Regions from separate parts of the Pseudomonas sp. LjRoot71 genome, predicted to be linked through region 2. Evidence: predicted binding sites of a transcription regulator. Region 2 holds the regulator's gene; each other region holds the start of a gene.
What was found. Region 2 encodes sigma-54, which starts transcription at its own class of promoters, with help from an activator protein. Its sites were predicted from a motif close to ANTGGCATNNANNTTGCTNT; they were not measured.
Positions count from the first base shown of each region.

Region 1: the regulator sigma-54 is predicted to act here: its motif matches at 4,407-4,426, upstream of glnK (P-II family nitrogen regulator).
Region 3: the regulator sigma-54 is predicted to act here: its motif matches at 3,258-3,277, upstream of ACSQ17_RS16895 (flagellar basal body rod protein FlgF).

Region 1 covers NZ_CAXURA020000001.1:2,056,138-2,062,537, forward strand. The annotation lists gene ACSQ17_RS09800 (HAD family hydrolase) at 1-500, shown strand, start outside; gene sutA (transcriptional regulator SutA) at 573-902, opposite strand; gene ACSQ17_RS09810 (ammonium transporter) at 1,177-2,427, opposite strand; gene ACSQ17_RS09815 (ammonium transporter) at 2,520-3,836, opposite strand; gene glnK (P-II family nitrogen regulator) at 3,872-4,210, opposite strand; gene ACSQ17_RS09825 (accessory factor UbiK family protein) at 4,639-4,908, shown strand; gene ACSQ17_RS09830 (YifB family Mg chelatase-like AAA ATPase) at 4,948-6,400, shown strand, end outside.
Region 2 covers NZ_CAXURA020000001.1:1,229,084-1,235,483, reverse strand. The annotation lists gene yjgA (ribosome biogenesis factor YjgA) at 1-203, opposite strand, end outside; gene pmbA (metalloprotease PmbA) at 308-1,654, shown strand; gene ACSQ17_RS05840 (HPr family phosphocarrier protein) at 1,718-1,990, opposite strand; gene rapZ (RNase adapter RapZ) at 2,003-2,860, opposite strand; gene ptsN (PTS IIA-like nitrogen regulatory protein PtsN) at 2,863-3,336, opposite strand; gene hpf (ribosome hibernation-promoting factor, HPF/YfiA family) at 3,352-3,660, opposite strand; gene ACSQ17_RS05820 (RNA polymerase factor sigma-54) at 3,854-5,368, opposite strand; gene lptB (LPS export ABC transporter ATP-binding protein) at 5,507-6,232, opposite strand; gene lptA (lipopolysaccharide transport periplasmic protein LptA) at 6,235-6,400, opposite strand, start outside.
Region 3 covers NZ_CAXURA020000001.1:3,596,708-3,603,107, reverse strand. The annotation lists gene ACSQ17_RS16910 (flagellar basal body P-ring protein FlgI) at 1-784, opposite strand, end outside; gene flgH (flagellar basal body L-ring protein FlgH) at 796-1,515, opposite strand; gene flgG (flagellar basal-body rod protein FlgG) at 1,637-2,422, opposite strand; gene ACSQ17_RS16895 (flagellar basal body rod protein FlgF) at 2,469-3,209, opposite strand; gene flgE (flagellar hook protein FlgE) at 3,416-4,732, opposite strand; gene flgD (flagellar hook assembly protein FlgD) at 4,776-5,444, opposite strand; gene flgC (flagellar basal body rod protein FlgC) at 5,470-5,913, opposite strand; gene flgB (flagellar basal body rod protein FlgB) at 5,929-6,336, opposite strand.

The DNA of each region.
Region 1 (6,400 bases), 830 kb from region 2:
GCGAGCTGCGCCGGCGCATCCTTTTTCATGCCCTGGAAAACGCCGGCTACCCGCACGGCGAAGCGCAGGTGCTGGCCGAGGCTGGTTTTCAGGTGTTTCTCGCCGCACGCCATCAGGTCGAACTGTTCGCCGAAGTGCATCCCACCCTTGAAGCACTGGCCAATCGCTTTCAGCTTGGGGTGATTACCAACGGCAATGCCGATGTGCGTCGCCTGGGCCTGGCCGACTACTTCCAGTTCGCCCTCTGCGCCGAAGATCTGGGCGTCGGCAAGCCTGACCCAAAGCCGTTCAGCGAAGCGCTAAAGCGCGCCGGTATCGCCGCAGAACATGCCGTACATATCGGTGATCACCCCTCCGATGACATTGCCGGGGCGCAAGCGGCCGGCCTGCGCGCGATCTGGTTCAACCCACAAGGCAAGGCCTGGATCGCCGACAACCGCCCGGATGCGGAAATCCGCAGCCTGGCCGAGCTGCCGGTACTGCTGCACAGCTGGGCGTAATAGCCCCAAAACTCGCGACATAAAAAAGCCCGCAGGTCATCAACCTGCGGGCTTTGTGTTTACGTCAGCGACTCAGATGGGGCGGCTGCCGTATTTGCTGTCCGGCTTCTTGGGGGGGTCGGCGACCACATTGGCCTCAACCTCCTGCACCTTGCCGCCACGGGAGAGGAACTCTTCCATGGCGCGGGCCAGCGCATCACGCTCTTTCTGCTTGGCTTCGATGCTCGGCAGTTCTTCGACGTCGACAGCAGCTTTGGCTTTTTTGCCTTTGCTGGCCGGTACGGCTTCGTCGTCACCGTCGCCATCATCGCTGCTGTCGCCATCGTCAGCGGCAGCCAGTTCTTCGCCTTCGTCTTCGTCAGCGCCTTCTAATTCGTCGTGTTCCAGATCTTCGTCGCTCATGTTCCAACCTCATGACTTGCGAAAAGCAGAGTAGTTATAGCCCAGCTGCGTCAGCTTTCTAACGTCGCTGATAAAAATTCCAGGGGTCTGGCTGTGGCCAAGCGCTGCGCATCGGCGATCTGCGCTCAACGGCGCGCATTCTAGGGGCTGTTGCCAGTGCATCACAACCGCACCAAAGCCTGTTTTGCACGATAGCTGCAAAGGGTGTATGGATTGTTGCCCACCATAAAAAACAAAGGGCGCCCGCAGGCACCCTTGTATGAAGCCAGGAAAATCAGCGCTTGGTGAATTCCGGGTAGGCTTCCATACCGCACTCGGCGATATCCACACCTTCGTACTCTGCTTCTTCGCTGACACGCAGGCCGATCACCAGCTTGATGACGGACCAGACCGCTAAACTCGCGACAAAAACCCAGCCGAAGATGCATACGATGCCCATCAACTGAGCGCCCAGGCTCGCGTCACTGTTGGTCAGGCAAACGGCCAGAAGCCCCCAGATACCCGAAACACCGTGCACCGAAATTGCACCTACCGGGTCATCCAGCCCGAGCTTTTCCAGCCACAAAATCGCAAACACCACCAGCACCCCCCCGACACCACCAATCAACAGCGCCTGCATGGCGGTTGGTGCAAGCGGCTCAGCCGTGATGGCAACCAGACCCGCAAGCGCCCCGTTGAGAATCATGGTCAGATCCGCCTTGCCGAACAGGATACGGGCCACGATCAACGCCGCGAGAAGGCCACCGGCAGCTGCCAGGTTGGTATTGACGAATACCTGAGCAACAGCGCTGGCATCCTCAATACTGCTGACCTTCAATTGCGAACCCCCATTGAAGCCAAACCACCCAAACCAGAGGATCAGCGTGCCCAGTGTCGCCAGCGGCAGATTTGCCCCCGGAAAGGCATTGATCTGTCCCTTGGGGCCGTACTTGCCTTTACGTGCGCCGAGCAGGATGACCCCTGTCAGCGCGGCCGTGGCGCCGGCCAAATGCACAATGCCGGATCCGGCGAAGTCCTTGAAGCCGGCCTCTTTGAGAAAGCCGCCACCCCAGGTCCAATACCCTTCTACCGGGTAAATCACCCCGCACATGACCACGGCAAACGCCAGAAAGGCCCAGAGCCGCATACGCTCAGCTACCGCCCCGGAAACAATTGACATGCATGTAGCTGCAAACACCAGCTGGAAAAAGAAGTCCGCCCGCTTGGCGTAATAAGGGGCCCCCTCACCACCCGCTGTCACGAGCTCCACAGCATGCTCATCGCCAATCAGAAAACCGAAACTGGGCAACACACCACCCGCATTGCCGCTGTACATCAGGTGGTAACCCACCAACAAGTACATCACCCCGGCCAAGGCATACAACACGATGTTCTTGGTGAGAATCTCCGTCGTATTCTTGGCCCGCACCAAGCCCGACTCGAGCATGGCAAACCCCGCGGCCATCCACATGACCAAGGCGCCACAGACCAGCAGAAAGAAGGTATCCAGCGCATACTGCAAGGGAATTAATGCTGTACTTTCCATCACGTACTCCGTTGTACCGTTACACCGTACGCCGTCATTGGCGCGGACAGAAAAACGCCCGGAGAACCGGGCGTTTTCTACATCAACAGCGCTTACAGATTGTAGCCACGCTCGTTGTGCTCGGAGAGGTCAAGGCCAACAGCCTCGGACTCTTCGGTAACACGCAGGCCCATGACCACATCCAACACCTTGAGAATGACGAAGGTCAGGATGCCGGTGTAGACGATGGTGAACAGTACGCTCTCAGTCTGAACCCACAGCTGACCAGCGATGCTCTCGATCTCGGCGAAGCCGCCCAGGGCCGGAGCACCGAAGGCACCCACCAGGATCGCGCCGACGATGCCGCCGACACAGTGCACGCCGAACACGTCGAGGGAGTCGTCGTAGCCCAGCTTGCGCTTCAGGCTGGTGGCGCAGAAGAAGCAGATCACACCAGCAGCCAAACCGATGACCAGTGCACCCACCGGACCTACAGCACCCGCCGCAGGCGTAATGGCGACCAGGCCGGCAACCACACCCGACGCGATACCCAGCGCACTTGGCTTACCGTGCGTGATCCACTCGGCAAACATCCAGCCCAGTGCAGCAGCAGCAGTGGCGATCTGAGTAACCAGCATGGCCATACCAGCAGTTTCGTTGGCGGCTGCAGCAGAGCCAGCGTTGAAGCCGAACCAGCCGACCCACAGCATGGCAGCACCAATCAGGGTGTAGCCCAGGTTGTGTGGGGCCATTGGGGTGGTTGGGTAGCCTTTACGCTTGCCCAGTACCAGACACGCCACCAGACCCGCGATACCGGCGTTGATATGCACCACGGTGCCGCCCGCGAAGTCGATCACGCCTTCATCCCACAGGAACGCACCGTCACCGGCCCAGACCATATGGCACATCGGGGCATAGACCACAGTGAACCAGATAGCCATGAAGATCAGCATGGCGGAGAACTTCATACGCTCGGCAAAGGCACCCACGATCAGCGCCGGAGTGATAATCGCGAAGGTCATCTGGAAGGTGATAAACACGCTTTCAGGGAAAGCACCGATCATGCTCTCTTTGGTCAGGTTGCCCAGAAACACATTGTTCAGGCTACCGACGAAAGAGTTGAAGTTAGTGACACCCTTCTCCATACCGGTCGTGTCGAAAGCCAGGCTATAGCCGTAGACAAACCAGAGGATGCTCATGAGTCCAGTGATGGCAAAGCACTGCATCATCACCGAGAGAATATTCTTGGAACGGACCATGCCGCCATAGAACAGCGCCAGGCCTGGGATGGTCATGAACAGCACCAGCGCAGTGGCCGTGAGCATCCAGGCGGTGTCGCCAGAGTTGAGGACAACCTCGTCAGCCATGGCCAGGCCAGGGGTAACGAGGGACAAAAGGGCTCCTAGCCCTGCGATTTTGCGCAGAGTCATATTGTTTTCTCCTGGGGCGTGTTGGGTTCTGAGGCTTAAACTGCGTCGGTGCCGGTTTCGCCGGTACGGATGCGAATGGCCTGTTCCAGGTTTACAACGAAAATCTTGCCGTCACCGATCTTGCCGGTATTGGCAGCCTTGGTAATGGCCTCGATCACACGATCGAGTTGATCGTCTGCGATAGCCACATCGATTTTCACTTTTGGCAAAAAATCGACCACGTATTCAGCACCGCGATACAGCTCGGTATGACCTTTCTGACGACCGAAGCCTTTGACTTCAGTAACAGTGATGCCCTGCACGCCGATCTCCGACAGTGACTCACGGACGTCGTCTAGCTTGAACGGCTTGATGATGGCAGTGACTAACTTCATGTAACTCTCTCCCGTGTAAGGTGGACTTGCCCCAGGAATTACGAACCCGGATCAAGTCTAAGCGCAGTGCCTGGCTTTTGTAATGCATCGCAGCCCTGACCCAGCAGCACCGATGCTCACCAATCGCTCCCGACGAAGCACTCCCCCGCTTCATCTAACGCGCCGGAACTGCATCGGTGCATGCGTCACGAGAGACAAAGCAGAAAGCTTGCCAGATTGACGAAAACCGATTTATTTCATGCAGTTACTCGGAAAATGCGGGTATCAGGCAGAAATCTGCTGACACACCACGCACAACAACAGTGCACACACTCGGCGCAGGGCGCGCGAAAACCGTGCAGTCACGGCCACAACCTGCGTCAGTTGCACCCGCCAGGCCCACAAACGGCGCGTGCTACACTGCCGCCACCTGTAAACGGAACCTCACCATGCTGCCACCCAAAGCTCTACTAGATGCCCTGACCAGCCACGCCTCGCGCCTGTTCAACGGTGATGCGCCGCTGCCACGCAGCGAATTCGAAGCGCAATTCAAGGTGCTGCTGCAAAGCGCCTTCAGCAAACTCGACCTGGTCAGCCGCGACGAGTTCGACAGCCAGATGGTCGTATTGGCGCGCACCCGCGCACGCCTGGAAGCGCTGGAAGCCAAGGTTGCGGAAATGGAAGCACGTCACGCAGACGCCAGCACAACCAGCGAGTAAGCCCAAGAGCGGATGCATCCACCGATCAAGGAGTGATCGATGTCCCTGGCTATAGTCCACAGCCGTGCCCAGGTGGGGGTTGAAGCGCCCGCCGTCACCGTCGAAGCCCACCTGGCCAACGGCCTGCCCTCGCTGGCACTGGTCGGCCTGCCAGAAACCGCAGTCAAGGAAAGCAAGGATCGCGTGCGCAGCGCCATCCTCAATTGCGCGTTCGAATTCCCCCCCAGACGCATTACCTTGAACCTGGCCCCGGCCGATCTGCCTAAAGATGGTGGGCGTTTTGACCTGGCGATTGCACTGGGCATTCTCGCCGCCAGCGGGCAGGTGCCGGCCAGTGCGCTGGAACAACTGGAGTGCCTGGGCGAACTGGCGCTGTCCGGCGCCGTGCGCCCGGTTCAAGGTGTACTGCCCGCCGCACTGGCCGCACGTGCAGCTGGACGCACCTTGCTGGTGCCCAAGGCCAATGCCGAGGAAGCCAGCCTGGCCTCGGGGTTGACGGTAATTGCCGTCGAACACCTGCTGGAAGTGGCGGCGCACCTGAACGGCCAGACGCCGCTTGCGCCCTACCAGGCCCAGGGCCTGCTGCGCCAAGTTCAGCCCTACCCAGACCTCGCCGAAGTGCAGGGACAGATCGCCGCCAAGCGTGCCCTGCTGGTGGCAGCCGCCGGTTCGCACAATCTGTTGTTTACCGGCCCGCCCGGCACCGGCAAAACCCTGCTGGCCAGCCGCCTGCCCGGCCTGCTGCCACCGCTAAATGAACAGGAGGCACTGGAGGTCGCAGCGATCCACTCGGTGGCCAGCCACGCCCCGCTAAGTGCTTGGCCGCAAAGACCTTTTCGCACGCCACACCATAGCGCTTCCGGGCCCGCATTGGTTGGCGGTGGCAGCCGCCCACAACCTGGCGAAATCACCCTGGCGCACCAGGGCGTCTTGTTTCTGGATGAGCTGCCCGAGTTCGACCGAAAAGTGCTGGAGGTACTGCGTGAGCCGTTGGAAAGCGGGCAGATCGTAATTGCCCGCGCCCGGGACAAGGTGCGCTTCCCTGCGCGCTTTCAGCTCGTGGCGGCGATGAATCCGTGCCCTTGTGGGCACCTGGGCGATCCCTCCGGGCGCTGTCGCTGTAGTAGCGAGCAGATCCAGCGCTACCGTGGCAAACTTTCCGGCCCGCTGCTCGACCGCATCGACTTGCACCTCAGCGTGCCACGGGAAACCACCCGACTGAGCACCGACGCCAAACCTGGGCCAAGCAGCGCCGAACTGGCCGAGCAGGTGATGCAAGCACGCCAGCAGCAACTGGCTCGCCAGGGCTGCGCCAATGCCCACCTCGATCTCAATGGCGTGCAACAGCATTGCAGCCTGCAAGGCGAAGACCGCCCGTGGCTGGAGAATGCCTGCGAGCGCTTGGGCCTGAGCCTGCGGGCAGCGCACCGGGTGCTGAAAGTGGCGCGCACCCTGGCGGATCTGGACAGGGCGGCGCAGATCAACCGCAGCC
Region 2 (6,400 bases):
ACGTGGCGCTTTTTCGCCGCGTTGGCGGTGTGCTTGGGCGCTTCGGCAAGCGCGCGGCGCAGCTCGTCGGTCAGCGGCAGCTTGTTCAGCAGGTCGAGTTTCAGGGTGGTCAGGCGTTGCCCCAGATCTTGCAGCGCATGCAGCTCGCGTTTGATCTGGCTTTTGCTCTTCTCGCCGGAGAAGTCGTCAAGGTATTCAGACATGGTGGCGGTCCAGTGGAAAACGCCGACATGATAGCAGCAAGTTTCCAGCTGTAAGCGGATGGCCTGTGTGGCGGCGCTGTACGGCTTATCGTTCAGGAGTGTTTATGAGTGCAGTAGAGAGCGTCGGGCCTCAGGCGGTGCCGCAGTTGCAGGCGCAGGTGGAGCAGATTATTGCTGAAGCCAGAAAACAGGGCGCTAGCGCCTGTGAAGTGGCGGTGTCAGTGGAGCAGGGTTTGTCCACTACGGTGCGCCAGGGCGAAGTGGAAACGGTCGAGTTCAACCGTGATCAGGGCTTCGGTATCACCCTGTATGTCGGGCAGCGCAAAGGCTCGGCCAGTACCTCAGCCAGTGGTGAAGCGGCCATTCGCGAAACGGTTGCGGCCGCACTGGCGATTGCCAAGCATGCCTCCGAGGATGAGTGCGCCGGCCTGGCCGATGCCGGTTTGATGGCCCGCGAGCTGCCTCAGCTGGATCTCTATCACGCCTGGGCTATCACCCCTGAGCAGGCTATTGAGCAGGCGCTCAGTTGTGAGGCCGCTGCGTTTGCGGCAGATAGTCGGATCAAGAATGCCGACGGCACCACCCTCAACACCCATCAGGGCTGCCGTGTGTATGGCAACAGCCATGGCTTTGTTAGCGGTTATGCCAGCACGCGGCACAGCCTGAGTTGCGTGATGATCGCCGAAGACGGCGGGCAGATGCAGCGTGATTACTGGTACGACGTCAATCGTCAGGGCGAGTTGCTAGCGGATGCCGGCAGCATTGGTCGCCGTGCCGCCGAGCGGGCCGTCAGCCGTCTGGGCGCACGGCCGGTGCCTACCTGCGAAGTACCGGTGCTGTTTGCCGCAGAGCTGGCGACCGGTTTGTTCGGCAGCTTTTTGGGGGCGATTTCCGGCGGCAATCTGTACCGCAAGTCATCGTTTCTTGATGGCACGCTGGGTCAGCAGCTGTTTCCCAGCTGGATGAAACTCGATGAGCGTCCACATATCCCGCGTGCGCTAGGCAGTGCGGCTTTCGATGGCGATGGTCTGGCGACTTACGCCAAGTCCTTTGTCGAGCGGGGTGAGCTGCTGTCCTATGTATTGGGTACCTATTCCGGGCGCAAGCTGGGCATGCCGAGTACGGCCAACGCCGGTGGGGTGCATAACCTGTTCGTCAGTCATGGCGATGAAGACCAGAAAGCCTTGCTCAAGCGCATGGGGCGTGGCCTGCTAGTCACCGAGCTAATGGGGCAGGGGTTGAATATGGTCACCGGCGACTATTCGCGAGGCGCAGGTGGTTACTGGGTGGAGAATGGCGAGATCCAGTTCCCGGTACAGGAAGTCACCATCGCCGGCAATATGCGCGACATGTTCAAGCAGATTGTCGCGGTGGGGAATGACCTGGAGCTGCGTAGCAATATCCGCACGGGCTCGGTGCTGATCGAGCGCATGACCGTCGCGGGTAGCTGATCGGCGGGCATAAAAAAGGGGCCGAGCATCCAGGTGCTCGGCCCCTTGGTATTTATTGGGCGACTATTCGCCTTCGTCGAAGTAGTTGTTGATCAACGCACACAGCGCGTTGAGGGCCTCGCCGTCTTCCGGGCCTTCGGTCTGCAGGTGCACAGTGGTGCCTTTACCAGCCGCGAGCATCATCACGGCCATGATGCTCTTGCCATCGACCATGCTCTCCGGGCTACGGCCGATCTTGACCTGGCAAGGGAAACGCCCGGCTACGCCGACAAACTTCGCAGCGGCACGGGCATGCAGGCCAAGCTTGTTGATAATGGTGATTTCGCAGGCGGGCATCGCGGCAATTCCTTAACTGAGGTCGCGGTGGCGGGTCTGAACGTTTTTCAGGATGGGTTTGAGGGTTTCACCCAGGCGGTTGGCCAGGTACACCGAGCGGTGATGCCCGCCCGTGCAGCCAATTGCCACCGTGACATAGGCGCGGTTGCTGGCGGCAAAGCGCGGTAGCCACTTGCTCAGGTAGGCGAGAATATCCTGGTACATGTCCTCGACATCGGTCTGGGCCGATAGGTAATCGACCACGGGCTGATCGAGGCCAGAGTAATCGCGCAGGTCTGGCTTCCAGTAGGGGTTGGGCAGGCAACGCACATCGAAGACCAGATCAGCATCTACCGGCATGCCACGCTTGAAACCAAAGGACTCGATCAGGAACGCGGTGCCCGGCTCAGGCTGGTTGAGCAGGCGCAGCTTGAGGCTGTCGCGCAGCTGGTACAGGTTGAGGTGGGTGGTGTCGATCTTCAGGTCGGCCAGGTCGATGATCGGGCCGAGCAGCAGGCTTTCATCGGCAATGGCTTCTGCCAGTGAGCGTGTTTCGTTGGTCAGTGGGTGACGCCGACGGGTTTCCGAGAAACGCTTGAGCAGGGTTTCTTCATCGGCATCCAGATAAAGCACGTCACACTGAATGTGGCGGGCGCGCACTTCATCGAGCAGTTCGGGAAAGCGCTTGAGCTGACTGGGCAGGTTGCGTGCATCAATGGAGACGGCGACCAGCGGGTGCAACAGTTCGGTGTGCAGCAAGGCGCGTTCGGCCAGCTCAGGCAAGAGCCCGGCCGGCAGGTTGTCGATGCAGTAAAAACCGTTGTCCTCAAGTACATCGAGGGCGGTGCTCTTCCCGGAGCCGGAGCGACCGCTAACGATGATCAGGCGCATGCTCAGGCTCGATTGAGTTGGCTTTGTACGTCCACCACCACCTGATACAGCGCCTCGCTGCTCTCGGCCTGACGCAGGCGAGTGCGCACATCACTGCGGTCAAGCATGCTGGCGATCTGGCGGAGCAGTTCAAGGTGGGCGTCAGTGGCGGCTTCAGGGACCAGCAGGACAAACAGCAGGTCCACTGGTGCGCCGTCAATGGCGTCGAAATCGACTGCTGCATCCAGGCGCAGCAGGGCGCTGATCGGTGCGCTGCAACCGGCCAGGCGGCAGTGCGGAATGGCAATGCCATTGCCGAAACCGGTCGAGCCGAGCTTCTCGCGGGCAATCAGGCTTTCGAAGATGTCTTGGCCGTCCAGGTCAGGCAGCTCGCGCGCCACCAGGTTGGCAATCTGTTCGAGAACACGTTTTTTGCTGCCTCCCGGCACGTTCACCAGGGAACGGCCGGGGGTCAGGATGGTTTCAAGTTGGATCATAGGAGATAGACGAGGTCAGCGGGCCATTGCGCCCTGTTGACGTTCGAGCTGTTTTTCCTTGTGTTTGATGAGTTGTCGATCGAGTTTGTCAGTCAGTAAATCGATGGCGGCGTACATGTCGTCGTGCTCGGCATTGGCGACCACTTCGCCGCCTGCTATGTGCAGGGTCGCTTCGATTTTCTGCTTGAGTTTCTCGACCTCCATGATGACTTGCACGTTGGTAATCTTGTCGAAGTGGCGCTCCAATCGTGCGAGTTTTTCGACGATGTAGTCGCGCAGGGCGTCGGTCACATCCAGCTGATGTCCACTGATGTTGACTTGCATACCGCTTTCTCCTTGTTGCCGTGTGTAAGAGGCAGGCAAGAGGCCTGCCGCCGGAACACTGTGGCGTGGAAGACTCTGACAGAACGAGCCTGGCACGGGCGCTGATTGCTTAGTTGCAGTATGGCTGCTTTTGCGAAAAGGCGTGGCCTGGAGTGTTCGGTCAGTGCGATCTGTCTTCCTTTTTCGTACCGCCCTAGATCAATCGTTTGCGCTCGCTGGAAGGCGCTATTCCGAGGGATTCACGGTACTTGGCGACCGTGCGGCGGGCTACTTGAATGCCCTGTGCCTCCAGTAAACCAGCGATCTTGCTGTCACTCAACGGCTTTTTCGCATTTTCCGCGGCGACCAGTTTTTTGATGATGGCGCGGATCGCAGTGGACGAGCATTCGCCGCCTTCGGAGGTGCTGACGTGGCTGGAAAAGAAATATTTCAGCTCGTAAATACCGCGTGGCGTGTGCATGAATTTCTGCGTGGTCACCCGCGAAATGGTCGACTCATGCATGCCCACGGCTTCGGCAATATCGTGCAGCACCAGGGGTTTCATCGCCTCGTCACCGTAGTCGAGGAAGCCGCGCTGGTGCTCGACAATCTGCGTGGCGACCTTCATCAGGGTTTCGTTGCGGCTTTGCAGGCTCTTGATGAACCAGCGCGCTTCCTGCAGCTGGTTGCGCATAAACGTGTTGTCGGCGCTGGAGTCGGCACGTTTGACGAAACCGGCATATTGCGCGTTGACCCGCAGGCGCGGCATGGCTTCCTGGTTCAGCTCCACCAGCCAGCGCTCGTTGTGCTTGCGCACGATCACGTCGGGCACCACGTATTCCGGTTCGCTGGACTCGATCTGCGAACCTGGGCGCGGGTTGAGACTTTGGATCAGTTCGATGACCTGGCGCAGCTCGTCTTCCTTGAGCTTCATGCGGCGCATCAGTTGGCTGTAGTCGCGGCTGCCGAGCAGGTCGAGGTAGTCACTGGCCAGGCGCTGGGCTTCGTTCAGCCAGGGGGTTTTGGCGGGCAGCTGACGCAGTTGCAGAAGCAGGCATTCGCCCAGGTTGCGTGCAGCAATACCGGCCGGTTCGAACTGCTGGATGCGGTGCAGTACGGCTTCGACTTCGTCGAGTTCGATATCCAGTTCCGGGTCGAAGGCGTCGACCACTTCTTCCAGGGTTTCTTCGAGATAGCCTTGGTCGTTGATGCAGTCGATCAGGGTGACACCGATCAGGCGGTCTTTGTCGGACATCACTGCCAGATTGAGTTGCCAGAGCAGGTGGCTCTGCAGGCTTTCACCGCTGGAGGTGCGGGTGGTGAAATCCCACTCGTCGTCCTCGCTGGCACTGCTGGGCAGGCTGCTGGCGCTGGTCTGGTAGATGTCTTCCCAGGCGGTATCAACCGGCAGCTCGTTGGGGATACGTTCGCCCCAGTCGCCTTCTTCCAGGTTGTCCACGGTCTGCGTGGTTTCCTGAAAGTTGCTCTCCTGGTAGGGCGTTTCCTGCTGTTCACTGGAGCTGGCGCTTTCTGCGCCATCGGCCATGGGGTCCGAGTTGTCGAAGTCATCGCCATCTTCCTGGCGTTCGAGCATCGGGTTGGACTCCAGGGCCTCCTGAATCTCTTGTTGCAGATCCAGGGTCGACAGTTGGAGTAGGCGGATGGCCTGTTGCAGCTGCGGCGTCATCGTCAGCTGCTGGCCCATCTTCAGGACTAGCGATGGTTTCATTGCAGACCTTATTTACCGGCGTCTGTGCGCAATCCACTACAGGACGCCTCTAAAAAGCGCCACTAGGAAGCAAATTATATGCCTGACTTTAAGGGTTTTGCCTAGCCTTGGCTGCAGTCGGCCTGAGAAAAGCTGTGGTTACAGCCTGAACTCATGGCCCAGATACACTTCTTTCACCGTCTGGTTGGCCAGAATGGTTTCGGCATCACCTTCGGCAATCAGTTGACCATCACTGACGATATAGGCGGTTTCGCAGATGTCCAGCGTCTCGCGTACGTTGTGGTCGGTGATCAGTACACCGATGCCCTTGGCCTTGAGGTGATGGATGATCTGCTTGATGTCGCCCACGGAAATCGGGTCGACACCTGCAAAGGGTTCGTCGAGCAGGATGAACTTGGGATTGGTGGCCAAGGCGCGAGCGATTTCCACGCGGCGACGTTCACCGCCGGACAAGCTCATGCCGAGGTTGTCGCGGATGTGAGTGATGTGAAATTCCTGCAGCAGCCCTTCAAGCTCCTGCTGACGAGCGCTGGCGTTGAGGTCCTTGCGGGTCTCCAGGATGGCCATGATGTTGTCGGCCACGCTGAGTTTGCGAAAGATCGAGGCTTCCTGTGGCAGGTAGCCGATACCGGCACGGGCACGGCCGTGCATCGGTTGGTGGCTGACGTCCAGGTCGTCGATCAGTACGCGGCCTTGGTCGGCTTGCACCAGGCCGACGATCATGTAGAAACAGGTGGTTTTGCCGGCACCGTTAGGGCCGAGCAGGCCGACGATCTGGCCGCTGTCGATGTTCAGGCTGACGTCGCGCACGACCTGGCGGCCTTTGTAGCTTTTGGCCAGGTGTTGGGCTTTCAATGTGGCCATTATTACTGCGCCTGCTTGTCGGCTGGTTTGTTCTTGGGCTGGATCACCATGTCGATGCGCGGTCGTGGTGCAGTGACATTGCTGCCTGTTGCACGGCCGGCGTTGACGATCTGACGCTGGGTGTCATAGACGATCTTCTCGCCTTCGAAGGTATTACCTTCCTGAATC
Region 3 (6,400 bases), 2.4 Mb from region 2:
TGCGCGAATTGATGATGACCTTGGCCACCGCCTGGCCGACATCGACTTCGAGGTTTTCCAGGATCGACAGGTAATCGACACGCTGATTGGGATCGAGCGGCGCACTGACGCGAACCGAACCTCCGTCAAGCGCCTGGGCCACGCCAGGGCCAAGCAGCTCATTGATATGGTCGACGATATTCTTGGCTGTGGTGAAGTCCGGGCGATTGAGGTTCAACGTCAGGTAATTGCCCTGATCGAAACCACTCGGCACCGGGCGCTCAACGATCGCACCGCCCGGAATACGCCCGGCCGACGGCACGTTTACCGTAATACGCGAGCCGTCCGCACCGCCCGCATCAAAACCACCGACCACCAGGTTGCCCTGAGCGATGGCGTAGACATTGCCGTCGATACCCTTGAGCGGCGTCATCAACAGGCTACCGCCGCGCAGGCTCTTGGCGTTGCCGATGGAGGAAATGGTGATATCGATGGTTTGCCCCGGCTTGGCGAAGGGCGGCAAGTCGGCGTGAATCGAAACAGCAGCGACGTTCTTCAGCTGCACGTTGCCGCCCTGCGGCACCTTGATGCCGAACTGCGCCATCATGTTGTTAAAGGTCTGCACGGTGAAGGGCGTCTGAGTGGTCTGGTCACCACTGCCATTGAGGCCGACCACCAGGCCGTAGCCGATCAACTGGTTAGTCCGCACGCCCTGGATGCTGGCCAAGTCCTTAAGCCGTTCGGCCTGAGCAGTCGCGGCCAGCAGCGAGACAGCGACGGCCAGAAAATACGTGGATAGTTTCATAGTGGCCACCCTCAGAACGGCCACATTGGGCTAATAAAGAACCGGCTCATCCAGCCAGGCTGGGTAGCATCGGCGAATGCGCCAGTGCCTGAGTAGGTGATGCGCGCATCGGCAATCCGGGTCGAGGACACGGTGTTGTCAGTGGCGATATCATCCGCCCGAACCAGGCCGGCAATACGCACCAACTCATCACCGGTGTTGAGGGTCATCCACTTCTCCCCGCGCACCAGCAGAATGCCGTTGGGCATGACTTCAGCGACTGAAACAGTGATCGAACCCGTTAGGCTGTTGCTCTGCCCGGCCTGGCCGGAACCATCGGCCGAACGGGTGGCGTCGAAGTCGGCACTCAGGCTCAGGGTGTCATTAGTCATGCCCAAGGCACCAATCGAGGCCAGCGGGTTTTTCGGGGCTGCGGCCATACCAAACAAATTGGGTACGCCAAGGCTAGCCGAACTGTCTTTGCTGAGTTTGCTATTGGTGTTCTTGCTGGCCTGGGTACGCTCATTCAGGGTGATGGTGATGATGTCACCCACCCGATAGGCCTTACGGTCACCAAACAAGCCATTCTCAAAGCCGGCCTGATAGATCGAACCATTGTTCTGCGCAGCAGGTAGTGGCGTACGCGGCATCACGGGCGCGTAATAGGGATCATCCGGTTTAGGCGCAGGTGCCATGCAACCGCTCAAAGCCAGGGGGCCAAGCAGTGCACTTATGATTATCAGCCGGTTCATCTCTACTACCTCATGCGTTGCCAGGGGTGGCTGTACAGCCTTCTGCCACCCGTGCCGTTCAAGCCATTCCTTGCCGTGTTCAAGGCCCGCCAGACGCTGCGCGACTAGCCGGCCTTAGCTATCAAAGATTCTGCGAAATAAAGCCGAGCATCTGGTCCGCAGTGGAGATGACCTTGGAGTTCATCTCATAGGCGCGCTGCGTGGTGATCATGTTCACCAGCTCCTCGACCACACTGACGTTGGAGTTCTCCAGGGTGTTCTGCAGCATGACGCCCAGGCCATTGAGCCCCGGCGTACCGACCTGCGGCGCACCGCTGGAAGCAGTCTCCAGGAACAGGTTGTTGCCGATGGCCTCCAACCCCGCCGGGTTGATGAAGTCGGCCGTCTGCAGGTTGCCGACGATCTGCGGCTGTGGGTTACCGGCAGTGGTCACCGACACGGTGCCGTCTTCACCCACAGTAAAAGTGCGCACTTCGTTGGGCAGCACGATGGCCGGCTCCAGGGCGTAACCATTGGAGGTCACCACCTGACCATCGGAGTTGAGATGGAAGCTACCGTCACGGCTGTAGGACACCGTGCCATCGGGCAGCAGCACCTGAAAGAAACCACGGCCGTTGATCGCCAGGTCCAGCGGCTGCTCGGTGGTTTGCAGGCTGCCCTGGGTAAAGATCTTCTGCGTGCCGACCACCCGCACACCCGTACCCAGTTGCAGACCGGATGGCAGTTGGCTGTCCTGGCTGGTCTGACCGCCGGGTTGACGACGGATCTGGTACAGCAGGTCTTCGAACTCGGCGCGATCACGCTTGAAGCCGGTGGTCGAGACGTTGGCCAGGTTGTTGGAAATGGTGGTCAGGTTCATGTCCTGGGCGGACAGACCGGTTTTACTGACCCACAGTGCCGGAAGCATATCGATTCTCCTCGGGTGTCGTTTTAACGACGCCGCGTGCTGGTAATTAGGTCATCTGCAAGACGCGCGCCATGGCCGCCGAATTGTCTTCGGCGGTGCGCATCATCTTCACTTGCAACTCGAATTGGCGGGACAGGGAGAGAATCGCAGTCATCTCTTCCACGGCGTTGACGTTACTCGACTCAAGGAAGCCCGAGGTCACTTCTATGGTCGCATCCGCCTGTACCGGGCCCTGGCCCTTGAAGCGGATCAGGCCGTCAGTGCCTTTTTCCATCTGCTTGAGATCCGGGTTGACCAGTTTCAAACGGTCCACCTCGGCCAGCACGCTGGGCGCCTCACCGAGGGCGCGGATACTGATGGTGCCGTCCTTGCCGATCTCGATTTTCTGCTCCGGGGGTACCGCAATCGGTCCGGCATTGCCCATCACCGGCAAGCCATTGCCGGTACGCAGCATGCCCAGCGCATCAACATTCAGGCTGGCAGTGCGCACGTATGCTTCGCTGCCATCGGGTGCCTGCACAGCCAGCCAGCCTTTGCCGCCCACCGCCACATCCAGCTCGCGCCCAGTTTCCTGCAGCGACCCCGGGGTGAAGTCGGTTCCTGGACGTTCACTCATGGCATAGACACGCGCCGGATAACTGTCACCAAAGATCGGCATCGAGCGGGCCTGTTCAAAATCCCGACGGAAGCCATTGGTGGAAATGTTCGCCAGGTTGTTGGCGTGGGCACGCTGGGCCAGGGTGTTGTTGTGGGCCCCAGTCATGGAAACGTACAGCATCTTGTCCATGGTTATTCTCCGAGTTGGGCTTGCCGCCCGCTGCTCTATGCAAGATACAAAGCAATGACTATGCCAGCATTCGAAAAATAGAAGCAAGATATTGATAAATATGTATTTTTAAAAATAAAAAGGGCTCCATAAGGAGCCCTTTTGCGCAGCCAGGCGGCGTAGTTTTGCCGCCTGCGGCAGACCTCGCGCCTGCCACTGACGCCGCATCAACGCAGGTTGATGATGGTCTGAGTAACCGCACTCTCGGTTTCGATGGTCTTGGCGTTGGCCTGATAGTTACGCTGCGCAACGATCAAGTTGACCAGTTGATCCGACAGCTCAACGTTGGAATCCTCCAGGGCGCCGGACTGCAGTGCCCCCAGGGTGCCACTGCGCGGGGTTCCGCGTACCGGCTCACCGGACTCGAAGGACTGTACCCATGCGGTCTTGCCCACTGGCGTCAGGCCTTGCACGTTGGCAAAGTTGGCCAGAATCACCTGCCCCTGCACCTTTGACTGGCCGTTGGTGTAGCGCGCGAAGATCACCCCGGTGTCGTCAATTTCCAGGCCTGCCAGTTGGCCGGTGGTGTAACCGTCCTGGCTGACGCGGTTGACCGCAAAGTTGCTGGCAAACTGGGTCGACTGTCGCAGGTCGATATTCACCCCAGTGGCACTGGCATCAGCACCGTTGGGGCCCCACACCGGCGGCACCGAGTTATCCGGCGCACCCGGTACCCAGGTGGTCAGGTCGATGGTGCCATCGGCTCCAACTGTGAAACCGGTAGGCGTCGACGCAATCAACGCCGCCACATCCAGCTGCCCCGCCGCAGTGAACTGCAGATCAACTGAAGACGGTGTGGTCAGCGTCGGGTCATCCGGGTTGCGCCCATCGATCAGCACATTCATTTGCCAGGTGTTCGGCCCGGTCTTGAGGAAATACTGGGTGAATACGTGGGAGTTACCCTGGGTGTCATAAATGTTGGTCGAGGTCGACGAGTTGTAAGTCGTCGGGTCCGCCGGGTTGAACGGCGTCGTGGTCGGCACGATATTGTTCGAATTGAGGTTGAAGGTCTGGTCCAGGTTGCTGGTTGGCAACGGCGCCTGACTGGCCGTTTCAATACGCAGGTCACTGACCACACCATTTTGCAGGTTGCCGGCGGCGTCAACGGCATAGCCTTGCAGGCGATAGCCAAAGTTGTTGACCATAAAACCGTCACGATCCGTACCGAAGTAGCCCGCACGGGTATAGCTGATATCGCCGTTATTGCTGGTCTGGAAGAAGCCGTTGCCGTTGATCGCCAGATCCAGCGCGTTCTGCGTGTAGTTGATGTTGCCCTGGTTGAACAGCTGCGACACATCGCCCAGCAGCACCCCACTGCCCTGGGGGTTTTTACCGGTGCCCAGCACCGAGGCTGCATACACATCGGCAAACTCGGCCCGCGACTGTTTGAAGCCTGCAGTGCCGGCGTTGGCGATGTTGTTGCCGGTCACGTTGAGGTCACTGGTCGCGGCACGCAGACCACTAAGACCGATATTGAACGCCATGGAAGACTCCTTTGCCGGGCAACCGGCGGTTAAAACCTGTTAGTTACTGACCAATGACCTGCACTTGCGACATCGGCACACTGCCGAGCCCTGCCAGGTTCAACATCAACTCTTTGCCGCCCAGGGTCACACTGTCGACGTTGGCCGGCAGCAAGGTGTAGAGGCCCTTGGTGCCATCGGCGTAGGTAGCCTGCGCTTCGAACTTGTAGGTGCCAGGCGGCAACAGATTGCCGCTGGCATCCTTGCCATCCCAGATAAAGCTGACATTGCCGGCAGCCTGCTCACCCAGGTTGACTCGCCCTACTGCCGCGCCAGCCTTGTCATAAATGTTGACGTAGACGTTACTGCTGCTGGCCGGCAGCACCAGGCTGGCCTTGAAGCTTTCACTGGTATCAACCACCGCTTTTTCGCTCGGGATGATGACCTTGCGCCCAACCAGGGATGAGGCTTGCAACGCTTGGGAAGACTGATAACCGGTGAGCAGCGAGCCCATGCTGGTGTTCAACTTCTCGATTCCCTCCACCTGACTGAACTGCGCCAGCTGGGCGATAAACTCACCATTGCCTTGTGGCTCCAGGGGGTTCTGGTTATTCAACTGGGCCACCAACAGGTTGAGAAACTCATTCTTACCGAGGTCCTTGTTCGTCTTGGTCTCGTTCTTGATCTGGTATTTATCCAGTACCGAACCGGCTACATCGCCAACAGTGCTCATAGGTCTGCGCTCCTTATCCGCTGGCTTACTGACCGAGGGTCAGCACGCGCTGCATCATCTGCTTGGCGGTGTTCATCATTTCGGTGTTGGTCTGGAAGGCCCGGCTGGCAGAGATCATGTCCGCCATCTCTTCCACCACATTGACGTTGGGGTAGTAGACGTAGCCGTTTTCATCCGCAGATGGATGGTTCGGCTCGTAGCGCGGCATCAGGGTGCTCTGGTCCTCGACCACACCGAGCACCTGAACGCCTACCCCGGCATTGTCCTGATCGGCAAACAACGAACCACGGTCACCGCCCTGCGCCGACTGGAACACCGTGGCAAACACCGGATGGCGTGCGCGGTAGGTCTGGTCAATGCTCGAGGAAACCGTCTCGGCGTTGGCAATGTTGCTGGAGATGGTGTTCAAACGAGTGCTCTGCGCGCTCATCCCCATTCCGGCGATATTGAAAACACTGGCAAGTGACATGGCATCAGGCTCCTGTTATTCGCCGCGCAGGGCGTTGACCAGCCCTTTGAACTTACTGTTGAGAAAGGTGAAGCTGGCCTGGAACTGCACCGAGTTCTCGGCGTAGTTGGACTGCTCGATCTGCAGGTCAACGGTGTTCTGATCAATCGATGGATGCAGCGGCGTGCGGTACGCCAGGCTGGCGTCGCCCATCGCCACACCATCGGCCGGGATATGCTGGCTGTTGGTGCGGTTCAGGCTGACCTGGCCACGCTGGCTCTTGGCACTCTGCTCGGCCAGCACGCTGGCGAATTCAAGATCACGCGCCTTGTAATGCGGCGTATCGGCGTTGGCGATGTTGTTGGCCAACACTTCGGCACGCTGAGCGCGAAAGCCCAGTGCCTGTTCGTGAATACCGAGTGCCCGATCGAAGCTGATGCTCATGGTCAGAAACCTTTGCCAGTTGGCGTTGCTGTTTTCCGTGCAAGACCATAAGCAAGGCGTGTGC